4 regions of the Alteromonas sp. DY56-G5 genome follow, and region 1 is predicted to be linked to each of the others. Evidence: predicted binding sites of a transcription regulator. Region 1 holds the regulator's gene; each other region holds the start of a gene.
The links. The regulator FNR, encoded in region 1, switches genes on or off when oxygen is low (the NO sensors DNR and NnrR bind a similar motif). The targets are predictions, from matches to a motif close to TTGATCTAGATCAA.
Positions count from the first base shown of each region.

Region 2: the regulator FNR is predicted to act here: its motif matches at 1,748-1,761, upstream of yegQ (tRNA 5-hydroxyuridine modification protein YegQ).
Region 3: the regulator FNR is predicted to act here: its motif matches at 2,324-2,337, upstream of clpB (ATP-dependent chaperone ClpB).
Region 4: the regulator FNR is predicted to act here: its motif matches at 2,345-2,358, upstream of NO989_RS15215 (high-potential iron-sulfur protein).

Region 1 covers NZ_JANHZQ010000006.1:14,709-19,134, reverse strand. The annotation lists gene NO989_RS04205 (IS4 family transposase) at 221-1,549, shown strand; gene fnr (fumarate/nitrate reduction transcriptional regulator Fnr) at 1,595-2,332, opposite strand; gene NO989_RS04195 (sulfite exporter TauE/SafE family protein) at 2,378-3,037, opposite strand; gene ccoS (cbb3-type cytochrome oxidase assembly protein CcoS) at 3,024-3,254, opposite strand; gene NO989_RS04185 (heavy metal translocating P-type ATPase) at 3,256-4,426, opposite strand, start outside.
Region 2 covers NZ_JANHZQ010000021.1:6,300-10,725, reverse strand. The annotation lists gene NO989_RS11665 (zinc-dependent metalloprotease) at 1-1,514, opposite strand, end outside; gene yegQ (tRNA 5-hydroxyuridine modification protein YegQ) at 1,849-3,345, shown strand; gene NO989_RS11655 (YfhL family 4Fe-4S dicluster ferredoxin) at 3,349-3,594, shown strand; gene NO989_RS11650 (aminotransferase class I/II-fold pyridoxal phosphate-dependent enzyme) at 3,712-4,426, shown strand, end outside.
Region 3 covers NZ_JANHZQ010000056.1:13,396-17,821, forward strand. The annotation lists gene clpB (ATP-dependent chaperone ClpB) at 1-2,130, opposite strand, end outside; gene pgeF (peptidoglycan editing factor PgeF) at 2,380-3,135, opposite strand; gene rluD (23S rRNA pseudouridine(1911/1915/1917) synthase RluD) at 3,152-4,135, opposite strand; gene NO989_RS19400 (outer membrane protein assembly factor BamD) at 4,322-4,426, shown strand, end outside.
Region 4 covers NZ_JANHZQ010000032.1:38,247-42,672, forward strand. The annotation lists gene NO989_RS15205 (substrate-binding periplasmic protein) at 1-42, shown strand, start outside; gene NO989_RS15210 (amidase) at 185-1,804, shown strand; gene NO989_RS15215 (high-potential iron-sulfur protein) at 1,903-2,196, opposite strand; gene NO989_RS15220 (flavin reductase family protein) at 2,419-3,048, opposite strand; gene NO989_RS15225 (CPXCG motif-containing cysteine-rich protein) at 3,041-3,232, opposite strand; gene NO989_RS15230 (hypothetical protein) at 3,419-3,706, shown strand; gene NO989_RS15235 (exonuclease domain-containing protein) at 3,824-4,426, shown strand, end outside.

The DNA of each region.
Region 1 (4,426 bases):
TTAGATCAAGAATTTTACGAGGCGACCATGAGTGAACCCACCGAATTGAATATGGAGCAACCGGCGTGGCGCTGAAAGGGTAGATAGGTGGCTAACACAGGTTACAAAAAAGCGCGCTTAGTGCGTAATGCCGATCAGTTAAGAATATTTTCCTGATCGGTTGACCGATCGTTTTAAGACTTCAAAATCCGATATCAGTCTCTGGTATCGGATTTTTTTTATGTCTTTGCTTACAAACCTCGATGATACATTTGCTCATGCAGAAGATTTGAATGCTATTAATAAACTGATGTCTTTAATTGACCCTGAGCTTCTTCAGCAAGCTTATGCTTTATCGGGGGTAGCGACCGTCAGACGTCGCCGCTTACCTTTGGATTCGGTCGTATTTACTATTGTTGGTATGAGTCTGTTTCGTAGTGATCCGGTCTGGGATATCGCGAATAAACTGGATATCTCGTTACCTGGTAAAAACAGGTTTGTTGCTCCCAGCGCAGTGGTGCAGGCCCGGCAGCGACTGGGCGAAGAAGCTGTCGGTCATGTCTTTAAGCTGATGGCACAGCGGGCATTTGGTGAGTATGCCTTTGAACAGTGGTGTGGTTTAAATGTACTGGCGGTTGATGGTGTGATGTTCCGTGCCCAGGATACCACTGAGAACCTTGCCGCATTCGGATGTGACCGGAATGTGATGGGCGATAACCCGTACCCGCAGGTACGCATGTGTAGTCTGATGGAAACGTCTAGCCACCTTCTTTTGGCCAGTGAATTTGACGGCCGTGATGTCGGAGAGATGTCTCTTGCAGAGCGGCTTATTCCTTCAGTCCCTGATAACTCTCTAACCCTCTTCGACAGAGGATATTACTCGCTGGGATTACTGCACCTGTGGATGACCAAAGGTGTTAATACGCACTGGATGCTGCCCGCCCGTAAAGATTTACAGTACATAGTGAAACATCAACTAAGAGAACATGATGCTGTAGTCACCCTCAAGACCTCGCCTCAGGCGCGGAAGAAGTTTGATGGTTTACCTGAAACCATCGAAGCGAGACTGACCAGCTACGAAGTAAACGGAAAGACCTACCGCGTGCTTAGTTCAATGGTCGATGCTATGCAGTTCCCCTACGAAGAGATTGCCGATGTGTACGTTCAACGCTGGGAAATAGAACTGGGCTTCAGGGAAATGAAACAGACGTTACATCAGGCAAAGCTGACGCTTCGCAGCAAGAAATCTGAGATGGTGCGTCAGGAACTGTGGGGACTATTACTCGCCTACAATCTGATTAGAGTGATGATGCTTGATGCCGTAAAAGATATGCCGGAGCTATCTCCCTCACGGCTTAGCTTCGGTCTATGCATGAGGCATATCATCGTTTTCTTCCTGACCACCATCCCAGACACAGTGACCAAACTGCCCGTCCACTATGAATACCTGATGGAATCGTTGAGGATGATGAAGTTACCTGACAAACGACCTGACAGGTATTATCCACGAGTTGTGAGGAAAAGACCGACTAAATACCCCACAAAGAAAAAAGCCAGTCAGCTTAACTGACTAGCATTACGCTTAGTGCGCGCCTTATTTAACACTTAAAAAGGACTAACCGCAGACAACGCTAGGGCCGTTAAGCGCCGCTAGTTTGGTGTTTAGCCTATCGAAATCCAAAATAGTAATAAGCTTGCCGTCTACTTTTATGATGTTGTCTTTTTGAAAACGGCTTAACAGACGACTAATCGTTTCAATCGTTAATCCTAAATAGTTTCCAATTTCGTTGCGCGTCATGGTTAAGTGGAATTCTCTATGGGAAAAGCCACGCTCTTCAAAGCGTTGCGACAGGTGTGAGATGAAATACAGTAAGCGCTCTTCTGCAGTTCGCTTGTTTAAAAGCATGATCATGTCGTGATCTTGTTTTATTTCAGCGCTCATGAAACTCATGATCTGGTGGCGTAGCTTTGGAAATTGCACTGACATTTCGTCGAGGGTCTCGTAGGGAAGCTCACACACCATGGCAGTTTCTAACGCAGAAGTATAGCTTTGGTGCTTGTTCTCTCTTAATGCATCGAAACCGATAATGTCACCAGGAAAGTGGAAGCCGGTAATCTGTTCTTCACCTTCGGTATTAGTCACAAATGATTTGAATGAACCGGTTCTCACTGCAAATAGAGAACGGAATTTATCACCAGTTTGAATCAGCGTGTCACCTTTATGAAGCGGCTTCTTGCGTTCAATAATATCGTCAAGAGACTCGATTTCTGTTTTGTTTAACGCCACCGGTAAACATAAGTGACTGAAACTACAGTTTTGACAGTGAATAGAAAATTGGCTTCCTTTGCTCATAATGCACGCTCTCTAAAAGAATACCCGACAATAATACACCCATTTTTAAACGATTGCGCTATGAATAAGATAAGCTGCATATATTGCCATTATTACTGCAATAATTTGTCTAAAATGGTTATGTTGAAAACTTTGAACAATATATTGGCTACCAGCGCTTGCGGCGAGTAAGGTGGGTAATGTACCCAAACCGAAGAAGAACATAATAGCTGCGCCTTCTAGCGCATTACCCGCTGCGAGAGACCAGGTAAGTGTGGAATACACCAAACCGCAAGGAAGCCAACCCCAAATAAAACCATAAGGCAATGCACTTAAAGGGGTCTTAAATGGCAAAAAGCGTTTTGAAAGCGGCTGGACTTTGGAAAATAGGCCTTTACCAGCATTTTCCAGCACCGTTAAGCCAGTCCACCACTTACCCAAATAACACGCCAGTAGAAGCAACATGATTCCGCTAAGTAGGGAAAGGGCATAGTTGGCAAGAGGTATATAATCTGCTGCAATTTTTCCAATTGCCCCGGTTATTGCTCCGGCGATGGTGTAGCTCACCATACGTCCCATGTTATAGGCAAGGGTATAGGGTAGTGCTGAAGCGCCTTTAGGCGATACCATCCTTAGCGCAGCGACGATTCCACCGCACATTCCCACACAGTGAACTCCGCCGGCTAAGCCGATAAGAAAGGCAGAGAAGTAGTTAATCCCTTCCATGTGGCGCTTGGCTTTTGTCTACTTTACTGTCTTGAAGTTGCTTGCGTTGCTCAGCTAGCTTTTTTTCTTCTGGCGGAAGATCATCGTCAAACAGTATGCTATACCCTTGGCGATCTAAATCTTCAAATTGATTGGTTTTCACCGCCCAAAAGAATATCACGATAGCGACGGCAACAATGATGATGGCGATTGGAATTAATACGTAAATAATACTCATGCTATTTGCTCAAGAGTCGCGTTGAGTTTGTGACCACAATGATACTGCTTAACGACATACCAACAACAGCCATCCACGGTGAAAGTAGGCCTGATACGACGAAAGGTAAGATCAAAACGTTGTAACCTACCGACCAGCCAATATTTTGCCTTATTTTTTGCTTCACTTGGTGCGCAGTTCGAATAAGTTCTGGTACAGAAAGCAGCTGATCGCCAAGCAGTATCACGTCGGCGGCAGTTTTAGCCACGTCTGTGGCATTACCCACTGCAATTGCCACATCAGCGCTGGCAAGAACTGGAGCGTCGTTAATACCGTCACCCATCATCATTACTTTCGCGCCAGATTGCTGCATAGCTTGAACGGCTTCGTACTTTTGCTCAGGTGTTAGGCCACCTTTAGCGGTCGAAATTGGCAATGGTGCGGTAAGCGCATTAACGTTTTGCTGTGTATCACCACTTAAAACGGCGAGAGTATGGCTTGCAGCTAATATATCGAGAGTTTCTTGCGTATCTTCTCTTAGTGAATCCTTTACTTCATACGCCGCCATAATACGCCCCTTAACCGTGAGAAACACGTTAGCTGAAGGGAACGCTTCAATGAGTTTTAGCTGTGATTCGTGAACGCTGAATGCTACAGATCCCATAGAAAACAACGTGTCATTGATCTCACCGCTGATACCACCTCCTGGCGTAACGGTAAAATTAGTCACTTTGTGTACCGTGTTATCGATAGCGTCAGCACTGCCGCTAGAGGCAGAAATCTCGCTTAGGGCTACACCGTCGCTAAAGGCTATATCGTCGCTAAAGGCTTTGGCAATCGGATGTTCAGAGCGTGACTCCAAAGCGCGGGCAATTGATAGCGCACTATTACTATCCACACCGTCAGCGTACCAGGCATTTGAAATAGTAAATTTGCCTTTTGTGAGCGTGCCGGTTTTGTCTAATGCGATGGTGTCAATGTCAGTAATTTGTTCAAGCGCATCGGCGCGTTTTAGTAAAATACCTTGTCTGTTTAATTTTGCCATAGCGCAGGTTAACGCTGATGGCGTAGCCAACCCTAATGCGCAAGGGCAGGTTGCAACCAGCACCGATATGGTGATCCAAAATGCCTCGTCGCTACCCTGATACGCCCAAAAGCCATAGGTTAACGCCGAAATCAGCAATACCGCGGTA
Region 2 (4,426 bases), on a different contig from region 1:
GCCAAGGCTTCCGTTGCCTCTACGTCGCTTGCAAAATCTTGATAGCCATACGCGACGGCGTGAATATCCCATGCGCCTATGCCTTTATCATACGCGCCTTCCAAGCTAATTTTGCCGTTTTTAATACTAATTTTGGGGTGAGGATAATCCATTACCGACGCACGGTTATTTTCACTTGCCGCAAAGTTGTGGGCTATACCCAATGTGTGCCCTACTTCGTGGGCTGAAAGCTGCCTAATGCGGTCTAAAGCCATTTCTTGCTGTGCAGTGGTGTCGGTGCTGCCGTCCTTAAAAGGACTGGTTAGGCCAAGGGCAATTAAATAATCTTGTCTTACACGCAATGAGCCGAGCGTAACGTGACCTTTGATAATTTCACCAGTGCGCGGGTCGACAACCGACGAACCATAAGACCAACCGCGCGTTGCGCGATGTACCCAGTTGATTACGTTATAGCGCACGTCCATTGGGTCGGCACCTTTGGGCAATACTTTCACCTGAAACGCATCTTTGTAGCCTGCGGCTTCATAGGCTTGATTCCACCAGCTCGCCCCTTCTTTAAGCGCGGTCATTACGGGTTCTGGAATACCAGGATCTAGATAATACACAATAGGCTCCACTGCTTCGCTCATTGCAGCATGCGGGGTTTTCTTGTTTAAACGATGGCGGGTAATAAAACGCTGTTCAGTAGGCTCGCTGATAGGCGTTGAATAATCAAAGTAACTGAATTTCCAGTAGCCCGAGTACGGGTGGTACTCTCTGGGCGTGTAATTATCATCAGGCAGAGCCACAAACGAATGATGCAAGTGCACCGACAAGCTTTCTGGGTCGGGCGTAACTTGCTGCACGTATTCGCCTGGCTTCTTACCTGCAAAGGTGACTAAAGCCTCTAATTCAGTATTCTTTTCAAAGCCTTTGGTTTTAGGTAAATACACGCCGCTTCGCATGTTATCTACGCTAAAACTGCCTTGGTTAGTTCCCGCTAAGCGATTGCCAATGCCATGGATATCGCTTAATAAGAACGGTGTGTAATCTATTAGACTGGCGCTGTCGTTTTTGGCTACCAGCGTAAAACCTGCGATAAACGAATCAGCAAAGGCTTCATCAATGCTCTGTTTCTCAGCGTCGCTGCCATGGGCTGCTCGGTATTTGGTGTTGTGCTGCTTTAATAAAACCTTGTTTCCAAATTTTTCAAAGCTTACTAAACGCGTATTGCCTAGCTGGCCGCGATCAAGGCCAATGTCGTTAGACCCTACGCCGTACGGCAAACTACTTTGAAACAGGTATTCGGCGTGGTCTGTTGGCACCGCCAAGTAAACTTTGTCGCTTTCATCATCATAATAAACAGGAATTAAACCATCTTTTTTGGTCATATCGCTGGTGAATTCACCAATGCTTGGCAGCGCTGCCAATGCGGAAGACGTAGACACGACAAATAATACCGTAATCGCAATGGCCGATTTACCCGATGCTTTTACATGTCGCGCCGCTTTGTGAAAAATGTTCAATTGCAGCATGCAGTTAGTCCTTATTATTGTGAATTTCTAGCCTACCCTATGTGGTGGCTTTTGCCCATGGCAGTTCATCGTTTAAATGCGCTCTTTTTGCATGTTATTTAGCTGTGAACAGGCTTGGTTTTTCCTACCGAAGGTAATGCACTAAAAAAGCAACTATATGGAAGAAAACAGCTGGCATTGACCCTGCTCAATTGCCGTTTAAACATTCAAAAACATGAGCGACAACAAATTATTTGATCTTGGTCAACACCAAGCTTTGTTTGAGTTGTAGAGGTATTTTACGGCTTATAAAATCCGCCGCCTTGTTTAAAGCGTCTAGTAGCGGTTTTTATCTATGACTTCAAAATTATCACCTAATCGCAGCTCTTCTAACCTACGTGAAGACTCGGTTTCAACATTGCCAAAACAAACGTTAATCGCGCCAGAGTTGCTTGCGCCTGCGGGTAGCTTACGCAACATGCGCTACGCTTTCGCCTATGGCGCTGATGCTGTTTATGCTGGGCAGCCACGCTACTCGCTTCGCGTAAGAAACAACGAATTCAGCCTTGAGAACTTAGCGATAGGCATAGAAGAAGCACATGCTTTAGGTAAAAAGTTCTATGTAGTAAGCAACATTGCTCCGCACAACAGTAAGCTAGGTACCTACCTTAAAGATATTTCACCAGTAATTGCTATGAAGCCCGATGCGTTAATTATGTCAGACCCAGGGCTTATTATGATGGTGCGCGACGCCTTCCCTGAAATGCCTATTCACTTGAGTGTACAGGCCAATGCGGTGAACTACGCCACGGTGAAGTTTTGGCAGAAACAAGGCATAGAGCGCGTTATTTTGTCCCGAGAGCTCTCTTTGGAAGAAATTGAAACTATTCGCGAACATGTTCCAGACATGGAGTTAGAAGTATTTGTGCATGGCGCGCTTTGTATGGCGTATTCGGGCCGCTGCTTATTGTCTGGATATATGAATAAACGCGACCCAAACCAGGGTACTTGCACCAATGCTTGTAGATGGTCTTACGATGTTAAGGCAGGCGAGGAAAACGAAACTGGCGACATCGTTCTAACCAATGAGATTAATAAGGCAGTTACAGCACCTCAAGTGGTAATTCCTAGCCTTGGTGAAGGCACGCCAAGCTCCCAAGTGTTTATGTTAGAAGAAAAGGAAAAGCCCGGCGAACTGATGCCAGCTTTTGAAGACGAACATGGCACCTATATCATGAATTCTAAAGATTTGCGTGCCGTGCAACATGTTGGCAGGTTAACCCAAATGGGCGTGCATAGTTTAAAAATAGAAGGCCGCACTAAATCACATTACTACTGCGCTAGAACAGCACAAGTTTATCGCAAAGCAATTGACGACGCGGTAGCAGGAAAGCCTTTTGATAGTACATTAATGGGAAGCTTGGAAACTTTAGCTCATCGAGGTTATACCGAGGGTTTCTTGCGTCGCCATGCGCACCACGCGTATCAGAACTATGAGTATGGCCACTCAGTCAGCGATAAACAGCAATTTGTTGGTGAAGTGATTGATCGTTGTGAAGGGTCTGGCTATGCAATTATAAACGTTAAAAACAAATTTTGTGTAGGTGACTCGCTTGAGTTGATGACGCCAAGCGGCAACATTACCTTTACTCTAAATGAGATGCTGGATAAGAGAAACCATTCTATTACGGATGCTAAGGGTTCAGGACACCAAGTAAGAATACCGATACCCAGCGATGTGTCTCTAAACTTTGCCCTACTGCTGCGAAATTTAGATGAAGGCGTTGATACCCGCAATCCGTTTCGAAAAGCTCCTAGTGCAGTAACACCCGAAAACGCGAGCGAGGCATAATGCATGGCACTGCTTATTCTTAATAGCTGCATTAACTGCGACATGTGCGAACCCGAATGCCCTAATGCCGCTATAAGCATGGGCAATAAAGTGTATGAAATAGACCCGTTACGCTGTACAGAATGCGTGGGACATTACGATGCACCTACTTGCGTAGCGGTATGCCCTATCGATGTGGTTAAGCCCGACCCGAACAATAGAGAGTCACTAGACGAGCTGGCCGAAAAGTTTGTTCGTTTAAATAGTTAGCTTTGAAGTAAGTCAGCGAGTTAATTGTACTTCTCGAAGAATTCCCTTGAATCATGACCAAGAGTGATCACTAATTGCGGTACAGTTTGAATTGGCACTTACTAATAGGGTTTTATTTTGAAGTTTGCCTCTCGCGCTACGGCGATCTCTCCGTTTCTTGCTATGGCCTATGGCGAAAAAGCCACGACACTAGAACAGCAAGGTAAAGATGTTATAAGACTTAATTTAGGCGAGCCTGATTTCGGCGCACCCGCGGCAGTACTCGCGGCAATGAAAGAAAGCTTGAGTGCCCCAGATTTTCCCTATACCTCGGCGCTGGGCATGCCTGAACTACGTGAAGCCATTGCACGCTTTTATGAAGTTAAACATGGCGTAGCGGTAAGCCCTTCTAGAGTGGTAGTGACCGCTGGGGCTTCTGGTGCTTTACTTTTGGCAAGTGCTGCCTTGGTTGAACCAGGCGATAACGTGATATTGGGCGACCCGTCTTACCCCTGTAACCGACGTTTTTTAAACGCATTTGGCGCAGAGGTAACGCTGGTGCCAACACGCAGCGAGGATAACTTTCAATTAACCGCTACAAGTGTTGCTGATAATTGGAAGCACAACACGAAAGGTGTACTTATTGCCACACCTGCCAATCCTACTGGTACGGTTATAGATGCAGAAGAACTGACTAAAATTGGCGAGTACTGCAAATCCAAAGGTGGCTTTTTAATTGTTGACGAAATTTACTTGGATCTTTCGCTTTCCGCTGCTCACGATGTTCGCAATGATGCATTCGCTTCCCAATCGACCTTGGGCACTGATACCAAACTTCAAACCGTACTTGCCA
Region 3 (4,426 bases), on a different contig from region 1:
TTTAAAATCTACAGTACGTCCTTGTCCGTCAGTCAACCGGCCGTCATCTAGTACTTGAAGCAGAATATTGAATACATCTGGATGTGCCTTTTCAACCTCATCCAACAAAATGACCGAGTATGGTTTGCGACGCACCGCTTCGGTTAAGTAGCCACCTTCCTCGTAGCCAACATAGCCAGGAGGTGCACCCACTAAGCGTGCTACCGAGTGTTTTTCCATAAACTCTGACATATCGATACGCACCATGGCATCTTCAGTATCGAACATAAAGCCTGCCAAGGCTTTGCAGAGCTCAGTTTTGCCCACGCCAGTTGGCCCTAAAAATAAGAATGAGCCAATAGGTCGATTTGGATCCGCAAGCCCAGCACGTGAACGGCGAATTGCGTTTGAAACAGCTTCAACCGCTTCTTCTTGTCCAACAACCCGTTTGTGAAGTACGTCTTCCATACGCAACAACTTCTCACGCTCGCCCTCAAGCATTCGCGCTACAGGTATACCCGTCCATCGCGAAAGCACATCTGCAATTTCAACGTCCGTCACTTTATTTTTAAGTAACGTCGTCTCGCGAGTTTCGTTTTCAGCCGCTTGCTCTAACTTTGCTTCAAGCTCTGGAATACGGCCGTACTGAAGTTCCGACATACGATTCAAATCAGATGCACGTCGCGCTATCTCCAAGTCAAGTTTAGCCTGCTCAAGCTCCCCTTTAATGGTTTGAGTGCCCTGCATGGCGTCTTTCTCATCCAACCACACTTTCTCAAGCTCTGCGTACTTGGTTTCCGCTTGCTCACGCTCTAACTCAATCATCTCAAGTCGCTTATGACTCGCATCATCTGTTTCTTTGGCCAGAGCTTGCTCTTCCAATTTTAGCTGGATGATACGACGCTCTAGACGATCCATCTCTTCGGGCTTGGAGTCTATTTGCAATCGAATGCTAGACGCAGCCTCGTCTATAAGATCAATGGCTTTGTCTGGCAATTGGCGGTCGCTAATATAACGATGCGACAAACTTGCCGCTGCAACGATAGCGGGATCAGTAATATCTACCGAGTGATGGAGCTCATAGCGCTCTTTTAAGCCACGCAGAATAGCAATAGTGTCTTCAACGCTTGGTTCTTCAACTAATACCTTTTGGAAACGACGTTCAAGTGCTGCGTCTTTTTCAATGTACTGACGATATTCATCCAGTGTTGTAGCACCAACGCAGTGAAGTTCACCACGGGCTAACGCAGGTTTAAGCATATTACCTGCATCCATCGCTCCATCGCCCTTCCCTGCACCTACCATGGTGTGCAGTTCGTCAACGAATAAGATCACGCGGCCTTCTTCTTTAGCCAGCTCATTAAGCACTGCTTTAAGGCGTTCTTCAAACTCACCGCGATATTTAGCTCCCGCCACTAACGCGCCCATATCAAGGGCAAGAACACGCTTGTTCTTTAAGCCCTCAGGCACTTCGCCATTAATGATGCGCTGAGCCAACCCTTCAACAATAGCCGTTTTACCCACACCCGGCTCACCAATGAGTACTGGGTTGTTTTTGGTTCGACGCTGCAGTACTTGAACAGTTCGGCGAATCTCATCGTCTCGACCAATGACCGGGTCGAGCTTGCCTTGTTCTGCTCGCTCGGTTAAATCTGTCGTGTATTTTTCAAGCGCCTGACGTACATCTTCAGCATTAGGATCCGTGACCTTCTGGCCACCACGCATGTCGTCTATTGCGCTTTCAATAGCTTCTTTAGTGATATTCAGGCTTTTGAGTATTTCCCCCAAGCGCCCTTTATCTTGTAGCGCCGCTAGAACAAAGATTTCTGAAGTGATGTATTCGTCTTTTCGCTGCTGCGCTATCTTGTCACAAAGATTTAGCAAAATGCCGCTGTCTTTACTTAATTGAACATCTCCCCCAATGCCTTCAATACGAGGTAGGCGCTCAATAGCTTGGCTCAGTGCTGAGCGTAGCGCATTTACATTGATGTTTGCTTGGTCAAGCAAAGGGCGTACTGACCCGCCTTGCTGATTTAGCATGGCAGTCATTAAATGGACAGGTTCAATGTATTGATGATCTCGCCCCAATGCGAGTGATTGAGCATCGGATATTGCGAGCTGAAATTTACTGGTAAATCTATCTAGTCTCATAATTTCAACCTAATTAATGAACAACTATACCTGCGGTAACACGCCGCAATTACGAACATTTTAACTCTCGCTGAGTGGGTAATGATCTATGCGGAATGGTATTCTTTATGTTCTAGTTATGTAGGCTGCTCAATTGCGATTCAAGTATGAGATTAAAAAGTTAGCCAAAAAGATAACAAATAATGTATGAAGTTTGATCTAGCGCAACTGTGTGATCAGACTAAAACTGCCGCCTTTTTTCGAAACAATTTAAAGCAGGCCTATTACGCTAACTATACGCCCAGTCGTGCGCTTGTTTTGATGCGTAGCTCTTCGATGGGAGTAAAAACGCTGTTCGTCAGTGTAAGTACACAAGTTACTTTGTGTAATACTCTCAACGCCAGCTTGCTGCAATTGCACCTGTGCCACTAGAGGTAGATCTAATAAGTACTTCCCTCTATTAGAGCTATTGGCAATGGCACCGTCTATATGGCGAAACTTACTCGCCAACTGTGCATCAACTTCGTAGCAGGGCCCGCTGATTGCAGGACCAACCCAAGCGATGAGTTTTTTTGCGTCGCTGCCAAAGTGTGAAACTGCACTTCCGATAATGTTAGTATCGAGACCTTTCCAACCAGCATGTACTGCCGCCACTTCTTGACCGCTTTCATCACACAATAAAATGGGCACGCAGTCTGCGGTCATTACCGCACAAAAATGCGATATTGAAGAAGAATACGACGCATCAGCGGTGGTATCTGCGCTCGGCAATGACACCACGCGCTTGCCGTGCACTTGCTCCAACCATGTGATCTTTTCACTATGTGGAATTAGGCTTCTATTGGCTTTCACTAGTAGGAGGTCGTCCCCCACGTGGGCGCCAACGTTCAAACCTGCAAAATCACCTATGCTTGTACCTCCCATTCTTGTCGTTGTGTATGCAACAACATTTGCGGGACATGACCACGCTGGCGTAATCAAATCCAGCGTGGATGAAATAGGTGAATTCGCAGCTGACAATGTCATAAGTTCGCCTTACTCATTAAAGCATATCTTGTGGATTGTCCGCGGTGTCCTTTTTCACGGCTTTAAGCAAGTCCTGCATATCTTGAGGTAGGGGAGCTTTCCACGTCATCCACTCTTCCGTTTCAGGGTGAAACAGCGAGAGCTGTGCGGCGTGCAACGCCTGACGTTGGAATCCGCGAAGCGCAGCGATAAATTCTTCTGACGCCCCTTTAGGAAGACGAGGACGCCCGCCATAAACTTGGTCGCCAAGCAAAGGATGCTTAATGTGGGCCATGTGTACGCGGATTTGGTGCGTACGGCCAGTTTCAAGCTTCAAACGCAGGTGCGTGTATGCGCGAAATTTTTCGATAACACGAAAATGAGTGACCGCTGGTTTGCCCATTTCACGTACTGCCATATGCGTACGTTTTGTTGCGTGTCTACCAATAGGCGCATCTACAATACCACCAGCGACCATCGTACCTAAGGCAACGGCTTCGTATTCACGACTCATTTCCCGACGTTGAAGTTGGTCAACAAGATGCGTTTGAGCAGGAATTGTTTTTGCTACTACCATTAACCCCGTCGTGTCTTTGTCAAGGCGATGGACAATGCCCGCACGTGGAACTTTGTCTATCTCTGGACAATGATTTAACAAGGCATTTAGCACGGTACCGCTTGGGTTCCCTGCACCTGGATGCACAACCAAATCTGCTGGTTTGTTTATGACTAGGATGTGTTCATCTTCATAAACAATGTTTAACGCGATGTCTTGCGCTTCGCTCGTTACTTGTACATCCATTTCGGCCTGTACAGTAACAAGTTCATCCATTTGCATTTTGTGGCGAGGCACGGTGATTACTTCACCGTTTACAGCAACATTCCCATCTTGGATCCAAGTTTTTAACTTAGAACGAGAATATTCAGGGAACAAATCAGCCAAAACCTGATCTAACCGTAAACCAAAATGCGCAGCTTCCGTTGAAGCTTCTAATTGTATTGTGTTCGGCGACTGTGTCATAACACCATTGATTACGTCTAAAAAAGGGTATTATAACAAGTATTCACGCTGTACACTGCCTTGTTTACGTTTTTGTATGGTTTTTCTCATCGTTAGTACGTTAGAATGCAATTAAAGTGTTGTTGTTTAACACATGAGCTTAGACAGCGAAGTATTAAAACTGTTTAGCAGGAAAATAGAATTATTATGAAATCATTTCGTCTACTGGCCCCCGTTTTATTGGGTGCTATGGTATCTGTCGCAGGATGTAGCTCTTCAGATAATGAAGAAAAAGCCGTATTAGCTAACATG
Region 4 (4,426 bases), on a different contig from region 1:
AACCTCCTTCATAAGCTTCCCGTAGCGGAAACGGCAAAATAATTCTGATGTATATTGTCTAGACAGTGAACTATTTCTGATTCAACGTATAAGAAACTAACATTACGTTACCTTCTACTGCCGTTGAAAGCTGCAAAATAAGAAGGAGTAACAGGCGCTAGGATCATACGTTAAGGAAAGGTTTATGTTGAAACAGGGGATTTTGCTGGCCGTAGTCGTGCTATGCACTGCATGCGTGTCTCAAGCCAATCATACAGATAAGATTGAGCAATGGTTAGATAAGCCTGCTCACGTTCAGGCGCAAGCTGTTGCGAGTGGCGACACGACATCTGCTGAGCTCGTTAGCGGTTATCTTGCGCGAATCGAACGACTAGATGAAAAGGTAAATAGCGTCTTAGCGTTGAATCCTAACGCGCTGACCGAAGCGAAGGCCATCGATAAACAACTAGCGAATGGCGAGACGCTTGGCCCTCTGGCAGGTATTCCCGTGCTGCTAAAAGATAATATAGAAAGTAAAGAGATGCCCACCACAGCGGGCTCAATGGCGCTTATTACTAATGATACTGGTCGCGATGCGCCTATCGTAGAAAAACTGAAAGCGGCAGGGGCAATTATTTTGGGTAAAACCAATTTGTCTGAATGGGCAAACTTTCGCTCTGAATCCTCTATCAGCGGCTGGAGTGCAGTTGGCGGGCTTACCCGAAACCCACATATGCTATCAAGAAGTGCTTGTGGCTCGTCATCGGGCTCGGGCGCTGCCATGTCACTTCGTCTTGCGTCACTTGCCGTGGGCTCCGAAACCAATGGCTCTATTATTTGTCCGGCATCCATAAACGGGGTAGTCGGCTTTAAACCGACCGTGGGCTTGCTTTCCAGAACTCACATAGTGCCTATTTCTTTCAGTCAGGACACCGCAGGCCCAATGACGTCTAACGTTCAAGACGCCTGGCTAATGACGGCAATCATGGCGGGCCCTGATGCAAGCGATAACGCGACACTAGACGCTGAGTCTCACCGCCCTTCTATGCCAACATCTTCAATGCTGGCTACAGATTTAAAAGGCAAGCGTATTGGTGTGGTTAGGTACCGCCAAGGCGATAACCCTCATGTGCTGGCTGTTTATGAAAACGCGTTAAAGCAGCTTAAAGCATCGGGCGCGACGCTGGTGGACATCAGTGACTTCTCTCAGCCAGATTCATTTTGGGCCGACTCTTACAATGTTCTGCTGAGCGAGTTCCATCATAGTATTAACGAATACTTGTCGGGGTCGCCGGCAGAGCTCCCTGCAAGGAACTTGTCTGAGCTTATCGATTTCAATAACAAAACAGAGCGCGAGTTAGCGTTATTCAATCAAGACATTTTCGAAAAATCGCTCGCGTCGGCAGCCATTGACAGCGAAAAGTATCAAAATGAACTGCGCCTTATTCAAGACACGGCGGGCAAAAATGGTATTGATACGTTGTTAGCAAAGCACAATGTTGATGTACTAGTTGCGCCCTCAAACAGCCCTTCTTTTTTAATAGACGGCGTATATGGTGACCATTCGCCTGTCGGTTTTATCGGTATCGGGTATTTGGCCGCAATTGCAGGATATCCGCATCTCACAGTGCCCGCTGGACAGGTGAAAGATCTTCCTGTGGGAATTAGCTTTATTGGTGGAAAATGGCAAGACGAAAGCGTGTTAAAAATAGGTAGAGTCTTTGAAGCAAAACACGGCTTCTTCATTAAGCCTGGCCTTCTGCCTACACGTTTTGACAACCCAGCGCTAAAAGGTATCGAAGACGGAATTGACGTAGTTCGCTAGCGGGAAATGAGGATACATAATCGTATTTCGCCTCAACAGAAACGAAAAAAGCCCTTGGTTTAACTCAAGGGCTTTTGAACGTCTTTTCTTTCGATTGGTTAGCCAGGCTTTTTCACCCAAGCGCTACACCAGCCATCAGCGTTAACAAGCTTATTAGGGAAAATGTTACAAGGGCGGTGTTGTTCGCCATCGGCGCCCTGCACATACATGCAGTTTGCGCATTTTGCACCTTCAACAGTTGACGACGGTGTGTAGTTCAGTGCTTTTGCAGTAGGGTCATCAGCGCTCAATTGTTCTTGAGCCTGAGCACGTAACGCTACACCACCTAATGTAAGACCGATAACTGTCGAGCCAGAAAGCTTTAAAAAGTCACGGCGATTTACAGATTTCATAACATTCTCCTTAAGAGATAGAAACGATAATGATTCTTTTTTATTCAGTGCCTTAAACGCAAAAACCTGCCCAAAGAGGCAGGTTTTGTTTCATGTTTAAATACTATCTCTTTTTGAAAAAAGATCGAACGAAATGTCGCATTTTCGCTTGATCCAGATTAAATAAACTTCAGAGTTACAACCTTAAGTATTGAATGTAAGACCGTTGGACAGTTTATTAGTTCACTTCACGGTTAACTTTACATCGGGCTTTGCATACGCAAATTGCGCAATTCGTTGTGTGCTGTGGTAGCTGTCTAGGCCTGAGATACAGGCCGTTTGCGCTTGCTCTATATCTGCATAGCCGTCTGAATCTATTATTTGCTCAGGAACGTAGAGCTCCTGGATTTCGCCGATAACCATTTCGGTTTCATTAAGCAAAGTAAAATGCTGTGCTACTTTTAAGCCCATTTTAATTTCACTTTCTTTGACATACGGCGCACTGAAGGACTCACTGATCTGCGCGGTTAACCCAACGGCTTCAAATTCACTTTCATCTGGCGCATAGCGGGCTGATGTTTGGTGGGCTTTGTCGACCCAGTCAACAGCCACGTGATTTAGCGTATAAAAGCCCTGCTGTTTTATATTGCTCAACGTATCTCGCGTGACGGTATGTGGACGCATGATCATGCCAATGAGAGGCGGGTTTGCACCGACATGAACAATAGAGCTCACTATAGCCAAATTGTTTGTAACGCCGTTTGTTGTACCCACCAAAGTCGCCGATTTAAAACCAGACAAACTATTAATTAGGTTTGCGCGGTAGCGCTGTGCAAGGGCGTCTATATCACCGCGGGTAAACTGCTTAGTCATTCTCTCTTTCTGCCTCTATCTGAATGTCATCACCGTGCTGATAAGCAGTAAGCTCAATGGGCTGACAACACACTTGGCAGTCGAGCACCTGTACTTGGCCAACATCGTTAATTTCATCTATTTCAACATCATTTGGAGCCATGCAGTAAGGACAGGAAAAGCCCATGGAACGAGTTAAACTCATATTTAAATGCCTTTGTAATCACTAATGCTATTTGTTACGTAATGCAAAGACGACTGGATTTTCTTTTAGACACGCCCCTTGTATCTGATTTTAAGAGAAAAGGACAAGACTGCCATTTGACGCTTATGAGTAATCAGAAAACTGGGTCCACAAATAATAGATGTGATAGACGAAAAAGGTGACCTTGTGGCAAATAAAGTTGGTCAATGCCCGTGCTGTAATAGAGAAACTCGCCTTACTTACCATCATCTTATTCCGCGAAAAATGCACAGGCGTACCTATTTTAAAAAGCACTTTAGCAAAGCGGAGCTTCAGGACGGCATTTACATTTGCAGACAATGTCACAGCGGTATACATCGATTTTATGATGAGATGACGTTGGCCAAACACTACTTCAATTTGCAGCGTTTATTGGCAGATGCGCAGCTTTCTTCGTTCTTTCATTGGGTGTCTAAACAGCGCGTACGCGTGTAAAAGTACACGCTGTGCACTATTGGCAGCAGATGTGATACCCAATCGCGGAGGATTTAATTTGATTCGCGTGGCTGTATAAATATACACTATTGGTGTTTTCATAGCCAAAGATACCTCATGCGAAAAGATTTACCGCCACGTTATTACCTTACACACTTTCACGAGTTCCTTGGGTTCTTTGAGAGTGCTAGCAGGGCGCTTCTAAGTGACGAAGCCACTGACTTTGTTAGGCGTTTTAAAGCGTTAGACGATGACAAACAGTGTATTGTTGTGCGCGCTGCAAATCGCAAGTATGCAGTGATTGACAGGACGCAGTTCAATTATAGCGAAATCGCTGTGCCACAAGAGCAAATAGATTGGCTTACCGACAACGGCTGGTTTGGTGACCTTACCCACGCTTCGCTTAATGACATCGCTGGTGTCTTGACCAAAGATGCTCTGCTTGAGCTACTTGCTGAATACGGCAGTATTCAGGGGCTCGCATCTCTCACCAAGCCTAAACTCGTGACGTTGCTTAATGAACATATCGAAGCTAGAGGCTGGCCAGAGCGTTTTTCGCTAGATAACTACTTAGTGTGCTTGTTCGACGATGCACTTCGCTATTTGCTGTTTATCTATTTTGGTAACACCAAAAGCCGCCTAAATCAGTTTTCTATGCGCGATTTAGGCGTAATGAGAACCCGTTCTGATTCCGTAACGGATACGGCGCGTTTTGAAACT